DNA from 3 places in the Levilactobacillus sp. genome. Region 3 is predicted to be linked to each of the others. Evidence: predicted binding sites of a transcription regulator. Region 3 holds the regulator's gene; each other region holds the start of a gene.
The links. The regulator CtsR, encoded in region 3, represses protease genes until heat stress. The targets are predictions, from matches to a motif close to TTGGTCAAAAAAGGTCAAANA.
Positions count from the first base shown of each region.

Region 1 (2,246 bases), 150 kb from region 3:
CCGTCTTCCCGACACCAGTAGGACCAACGAAGAGGAAGGACCCGATTGGCCGGCCCGTGCCGTTTAACCCAATGCGGTTCCGGCGAATGGCCCGGGCAACCTTGTCCACGGCCTCGTTTTGACCGATGACGTGCTTTTCCAAATCTGTTGGGAGGCTTTGCAGTTGATGTTGTTCCTTAGCTGCCAGTTCCCCAACTGGGATAGACGTCTTTTCTTCGACGATGTCTTGCATGTCTTTAACGGTGACCGTTGCCGACTGGTTTTGATCAGCGTTCTTGGCGTCTTCCTTAGACTTTTCTAACTTGTTGACTTGATCACGGTAGTAGGCGGCTTTTTCGTAGTCTTCCTGCTTCAAAGCGGCCTGCTTTTGGTCCTCAGCACTCTTGATCTTTTCATCAATGGCCTTAGGATCAGCCACGTTGATCGTCAAATTCTTCCGTGAGCCGGCTTCATCCAACAGGTCAATGGCCTTGTCAGGTAAGAACCGGTCTTGGATGTAACGATCGGACAACCGCACGGCCGCCTCAATGGCGTCATCCGTGTAGTGAACGTGGTGGTAATCTTCGTACTTCTTTTGGATGCCTTGTAAAATCTTGATGGCTTCATCAGCGCTCGGTTCGTCGACCGTGACCGGTTGGAACCGCCGGGCGAGGGCTTGGTCCTTTTCAATATCTCTGTATTCATTTAAAGTCGTGGCCCCGATGAGTTGGAAGTCACCCCGTGCCAAAGCGGGCTTCAAGACGTTACCCGCGTCCATACCACCTTCAGCGTTGCCGGCACCCATGATTTCATGGATTTCGTCAATGAAGAGGATGATGTCCGGATTACTCTGGACTTCCTTCATCAGTTGTTGCATCCGTTGTTCAAATTGCCCGCGGATCCCGGTTCCTTGAACCAAAGAGACCACGTCCAACCGAATAATTTGCTTGTTGGCTAATTTTTCAGGAACGTTGCCTTCAACAATGCGTTCCGCAAGGCCTTCGATGACGGCCGTCTTCCCAACACCGGCTTCCCCAATCAAAACGGGGTTGTTCTTGGTCCGGCGGTTGAGAATTTCGATGACTTGAGCCGTCTCCTTGTCCCGACCAATGACGGGATCAACCTTACCGTCCTTTGCCAGCTGGGTCAGGTTCAAGCCGTACTGACTGAGTAGGCCATTGCCCTTACCGCCGTTGTTGCCGGTCGGTTGGGTCGGTTGACCAGGCTGCGCACCGGATTGCCGGTAGTCAGCTTGTTCATTGCCGTTGCCGCCTTGCATTGCCCGGAAAATATCATCCAGGTTGCCAAAGCCGAATGGATCTTGTGCCATACGGCCACCTCCATTTCCAGAATCGTTTTGTTGCTGCTTAAGCAGTTGGTAACAATTTTGGCATAGGTCAACTTGTTGCCGCTGCCCGTTCACGCTCATGTACAGGTGAATCGTTGCTTCATTGCGGTGGCAATTTTGACATAGCATCTTGTCGTCTCCTTTCTTGCCTGGAATTCTCGTGGGAGCTCCCCACGCAGGTCCGTTCGAAAGGGTTTGACCTTTCTTGACCATTGACCACATTATACCGCGTTCGCGTCCCCGTGCAAGTAATTTGTTTCGGGGCACAAGCGGTGCAAAGTGGGGCATCTCCAGCGAACATTTTCATTCTAGCACTCTCCTAGGTAGAATGCTAAAATCACCACTTGAAAACGGCCAAATCTTGCAAAACGGGGTACTTTTGGGCGGTCAATGGTTGGCAGGTTCCCCGGGGAGTGGGGGCCGTTGGTGGCGAAAAATTGCCGCGGACCGGCGTAGGGGCGGCCACCAACCTTGGCGCAGCCGATAGCGTTGCGGCTGAATGGTTTAAGGGTTGGCGACCTTACTAACGATGTTAACTAGAAGTTGAAGCTAAAGTTAATGCGTTGGTTGCCGTAACAGCTGTGTTCTGACACCTAAAATTGGCGAACGGTAGGCGGCCAGTCCACATTGTAAGGCTGAAAGCGACTACTTTTGACGCCATGAGTCGCATGATCATCATAGTTCCAGTTGATTTTCGCCTTTCACCCTTCAGCGGTGTTAAGATGAAAGAGTGGTGTGACCGGGTAAAACCGGGTATACTGGAAGTCTTAGGTCAGCGGAGCGAAGGTGGTCAGCCGGCGAACGTCCAGATGGTCGCTTGAGCCCATGTTGGCTATTTTCAGATGATGCTAAAGAGGAGGCAGAAAAAATTGGCAAAAGATTTTACCGCGCTGATGAATCAGCTCAAGAATAAGGAACT
Region 1 is NZ_JALCJA010000004.1:403,058-405,303, forward strand. It holds gene LKH74_RS08790 (ATP-dependent Clp protease ATP-binding subunit) at 1-1,456, opposite strand, end outside; gene LKH74_RS08795 (hypothetical protein) at 2,197-2,246, shown strand, end outside.
Region 1: the regulator CtsR is predicted to act here: its motif matches at 1,520-1,540, upstream of LKH74_RS08790 (ATP-dependent Clp protease ATP-binding subunit).

Region 2 (2,246 bases), on a different contig from region 3:
GTCTTGCACGTCCTCTTCTTCCCAGTCGTGGTCGTGCCACTTATGCTGATGCCAGTCCTGGCCGTTGACAATGACCCGTGGGCCGTGATGGTGCCAGCGCCACCGCGGCTTAATGATCAGCGACAGCCCCGCCGTCAGCAGGACCGCGGCCCCCAGAATCGTCCACGGTGCCAAAGCAGCGATTCCCAGCGGCTTAGCGAAGATAATCGCCAGAAAGGCCAGTGAGAAGACCATCCCGCCTGTGGCCAGGTGAATCAGACTTTCCACGAAGGCCGCCACCAAGAACATCGCCAACAACAACGTCCAAAAACCAATGTGGTAGGTGAAGATGCCCAGTTGGCTGGTAATTAAAATACCGGCCGCCAAAACCAGGAAGACACCCCAAAACCAATTTCGATACATAAGACTTACCCCTCTCGTTCTAGTGCCTCTTTAAGCGCCTTATAGTAGCGCCGCGACACGTAAAGTTGTTTGTGTGATTTCTGAAATTTGACCAAATTCCCCGTGACGGACTTGGTCAGCGATAGGATCTGGTCACGATTGAGGATGGCGGATTTGGAAGCCCGTTGGAAGGTCGTGGGCAACGCGTCGGCCAGTTCGTACAAGGGTTGCCGCGTCACGTAAACGTCGTCGGCCGTGTGGACCATGACCTGATGATCCGCCGCCTCTAGAAATAAAATGTCACCGACCACCACCTGAAAGCTTTGCCCACGCTGGCGCAACGTTAAGCGTTTTGCCGCCGTGGTCGCCGCCTCTAGTGCCGCCACCAACTGGCTCACGTCCGTATTGGCTGCCGCACGAATGGTCACGTCCGGCTCGACCGCCGTTTCATCAATTACCACGTGGACTTTCAAATCGCCACCCCCTTTCGTTGTTTTAAGTAAACCATACCCACCGCCAAAAATAAATATCGATGACGTGACTGGTCAGCTAACTGGCGTAAGCGGTCGATTAAGTTGGGTGAGCGTCCCTTCTGACCGGATGAAACGTATCCAATCACCGGATTGGCGTTGGCCGCCTGCCGTTCGCCCACTCGGGGCGTGGCACGCGGTGGCCGGGCCAGTCCCTTATTAAAAAACGCTTCCCCCTGCTCACAGCGTTCACTGACTCAGCACTCCCCCCAGTCGACTGACAGAATACGTGACGTTTGGCCAAACTCTGTTATGATGGTTTTAGTTAATCGGTTCTGGTCTAAATGGTAAGTCATATTGTTTGACCTACTTTGACCATAGCGGTACACTAACAACATGTTAGCGAAACGCTAGCCATTCAATAGTTAATAAGGGAGGCTATCTAGTCATGAATTTAGTACCAACAGTTATTGAACAATCATCCCGTGGCGAACGGGCCTATGATATCTATTCACGACTCTTAAAAGACCGGATTATTATGTTATCTGGCCCAATCGAAGATGACATGGCAAACGCCATCATTGCGCAACTGCTCTTCTTGGACGCTCAAGACTCCACTAAGGACATTTCGCTGTACATCAACTCACCAGGTGGTGTGGTTTCTTCCGGCTTGGCCATTTACGATACCATGAACTTCATCCAATCCGACGTACAAACGATTACGTTAGGGATGGCAGCTTCCATGGCCAGTGTCTTGGCTTCATCCGGGACTAAGGGCAAGCGTTTTGCATTGCCACACGCCCAAGTCATGATTCACCAACCATCCGGTGGTGCCCAAGGGCAACAAACTGAAATTGAAATTGCCGCGCGTGAAATCTTGAAGACGCGTGAATTGATCAACAAGATTTTGGCTGAAAACTCAGGTCAACCCGTTGAACGTCTGAACCAAGACACTGAACGGGACAACTACTTGAGTGCGCAAGAAGCCGTTGATTATGGTTTGATCGACCACATCATGACCAACAGTAGCGAACAAAAGAAGTAAGCCTCGCATTAAAAATAGCACCAGCCCAGCTTGGGTTGGTGTTATTTTTTGTTTAAAGCTGGGGGTAGCCATACTGCTGGTTCACCCGCACGCGCAATGAATCCCTATCTGGTCATCTCGCCTTAAAAAAACGGCGCCCAGCACCAATAGCTGAGCGTCGTTTTTGCTTTACGCCGTGGCTTCTTCACGAAGCTGTTTAGCGTAGTCATTGATTTTCCGTAAACGGTGATTGATACCGGACTTGGAAATGGGACCACCGGGAACCAGATCGCCCAATTCCTTTAGGCTCACTTCTTGGTGCGCCATCCGGGCTTCGGCGACCTCGCGCAACTTGGTTGGCAGTTGGCCTA
Region 2 is NZ_JALCJA010000005.1:141,085-143,330, reverse strand. It holds gene LKH74_RS09495 (LiaF transmembrane domain-containing protein) at 1-402, opposite strand, end outside; gene LKH74_RS09490 (LytTR family DNA-binding domain-containing protein) at 408-854, opposite strand; gene clpP (ATP-dependent Clp endopeptidase proteolytic subunit ClpP) at 1,300-1,896, shown strand; gene whiA (DNA-binding protein WhiA) at 2,065-2,246, opposite strand, start outside.
Region 2: the regulator CtsR is predicted to act here: its motif matches at 1,210-1,230, upstream of clpP (ATP-dependent Clp endopeptidase proteolytic subunit ClpP).

Region 3 (2,246 bases):
TCCAGCGTCGTTGCCCCAATGGTTTGAAGTTCGCCGCGGGCCAGTGCTGGCTTTAAAATGTTGGAGGCGTCAATAGCCCCTTCAGCCCCACCAGCACCGATCAGCGTGTGCAATTCATCAATGAACAGAATCACATGACCATCGTTGTAAATTTCTTCGATGACTTTCTTCAGGCGATCTTCAAATTCGCCCCGGTACTTGGTCCCCGCGACCAGTGAGCCCATGTCGAGCATCATCAGGCGCTTGTCCTTCATATCATCGGGAACGTTGCCGGCCACGATGCGTTGGGCCAAGCCTTCCGCAATCGCCGTCTTCCCGACTCCGGGTTCACCGATCAAAACTGGGTTGTTCTTGGTCCGGCGACTCAGAATTTGAATGACGCGCTTAACTTCCTTGTCCCGGCCAACCGTCGGATCCATCCGGCCTTCCTTCGCCGCATCCGTTAAGTTGCGAGCCAGGGAGTCCAGCGTTGGCGTACCGCCCTGAGGCGTGTTGCGCCGGTTACGATCCGCATTGCGCCGCTTCGGCGTATCCGCAATGCCCAATTTCCGCAAGACTACCTTGCGAGCATCGGTCAAGTCGACATTTAAGTTCTTCAAGATCCGTGATGACAGAATCGTGTCGTCACTGAGCAGGGCTAACAGTAAGTGCTCCGTGCCAATCTTCATCGCACCCAGCCGCTTGGCTTCATCGCCAGCCATGGCCAGCATTGATTTTGCCTTAGGTGAGTACGGCAAGTAGCTATCCTTATCCAGGTTCGCCAAGGTCCCGTAACCCGTGAACCGTTCGATCTCTTCGCGAACATCATCATCGCTAACGGAGAATTGTTGTAAGACCTTGTTGGCAATCCCGTTCTTTTCAATGGTGAGGGCTAACAGCAAGTGTTCCGTACCGACTGCTTGGTGCTTGAAATATTTTGCTTGTTCCTGTGCCAAAACAAGGACGCTCTTAGCACTCGGTGTAAATAGGTTATCCATTGCAACTCCTCACTTTCTTAACTCTCGTAACGTAAGTGGTTTAAAATCGATACCAAAATCTGGGCGCGGACCCGCTCACTGGTCTGGCGGTCGCCAGTGTGAACGGCATCCTTTTCGATCGCAGCCAAAATGATATTGGCCTCACGCCGATTAATGGTACCAGCCTCAAATAGGCTCCGCACAACGGCCAAGCCATCGTGGCGGGTAATGTGATCACCCACCGCGCTGACGAGTGAATCGATGAAATCCAGGTTGTCTAGCAACTTGACCTTTTCGATTCGAATGTACCCGCCGCCCCCGCGTTTACTCTCCACGACATAGCCGTCTTGAATCGTAAAACGGGTCTTGATCACGTAATTGATCTGGGAAGGTACCACGTTGAACTGATCAGCGATTTCCGCGCGCCGGATCTCCACCTGCTGAGACTCAGCCAAAATCTGCTTGAGGTAAGACTCAATAATATCTGAAATATTTTGATTCTCCATTATCGTCCCCCCTTCGGTGCAGTTCTTCTGACTAATGTTGACTAATATTATACGAACTTTCCATGAAAATGCAACGGATTAGACCGCGATTTCTTCGGAAGTCCTGGAAGATAAGCATACCAAAAAAACGGCCGACTTCCAAACGATTAGTAAGGAGGTCGGCCGTTAAACAGCTTTTATGTAATTTCGGGATAAAAAAATCGGGAAGACAAGATTTGAACTTGCGACCCCCACGTCCCGAACGTGGTGCTCTACCAAGCTGAGCTACTTCCCGAAATAGCCCGCTGACAAATGTCAGTTAATCGGGAAGACAGGATTCGAACCTGCGACCCCCTGGTCCCAAACCAGGTGCTCTACCAAGCTGAGCTACTTCCCGAAAAGCACTTATGCGGTAAACATAAGTAACAAAAATGCACCCAGTAGGAGTCGAACCTACAACCTTCTGATTCGTAGTCAGACACTCTATCCAGTTGCGCTATGGGTGCATAATGATTATTCAATTAAATGCCGAGGACCGGGATCGAACCGGTACGGTCATCACTGACCGCAGGATTTTAAGTCCTGTGCGTCTGCCAATTCCGCCACCCCGGCAAAAGGGCAAAAGCGGAAGACGGGATTCGAACCCGCGACCCCCACCATGGCAAGGTGATGTTCTACCACTGAACTACTTCCGCAAATTGGCTATTAAATTAATGGAGCCATGCCGACTAGAGGATTCGAACCTCCGACCTCCTCATTACTAGTGAGATGCTCTGCCAACTGAGCTAAGTCGGCAAAATATTTT
Region 3 is NZ_JALCJA010000004.1:255,283-257,528, reverse strand. It holds gene LKH74_RS08120 (ATP-dependent Clp protease ATP-binding subunit) at 1-977, opposite strand, end outside; gene LKH74_RS08115 (CtsR family transcriptional regulator) at 995-1,462, opposite strand; tRNA gene LKH74_RS08110 (tRNA-Pro) at 1,663-1,736, opposite strand; tRNA gene LKH74_RS08105 (tRNA-Pro) at 1,765-1,838, opposite strand; tRNA gene LKH74_RS08100 (tRNA-Arg) at 1,874-1,947, opposite strand; tRNA gene LKH74_RS08095 (tRNA-Leu) at 1,968-2,053, opposite strand; tRNA gene LKH74_RS08090 (tRNA-Gly) at 2,065-2,136, opposite strand; tRNA gene LKH74_RS08085 (tRNA-Thr) at 2,164-2,236, opposite strand.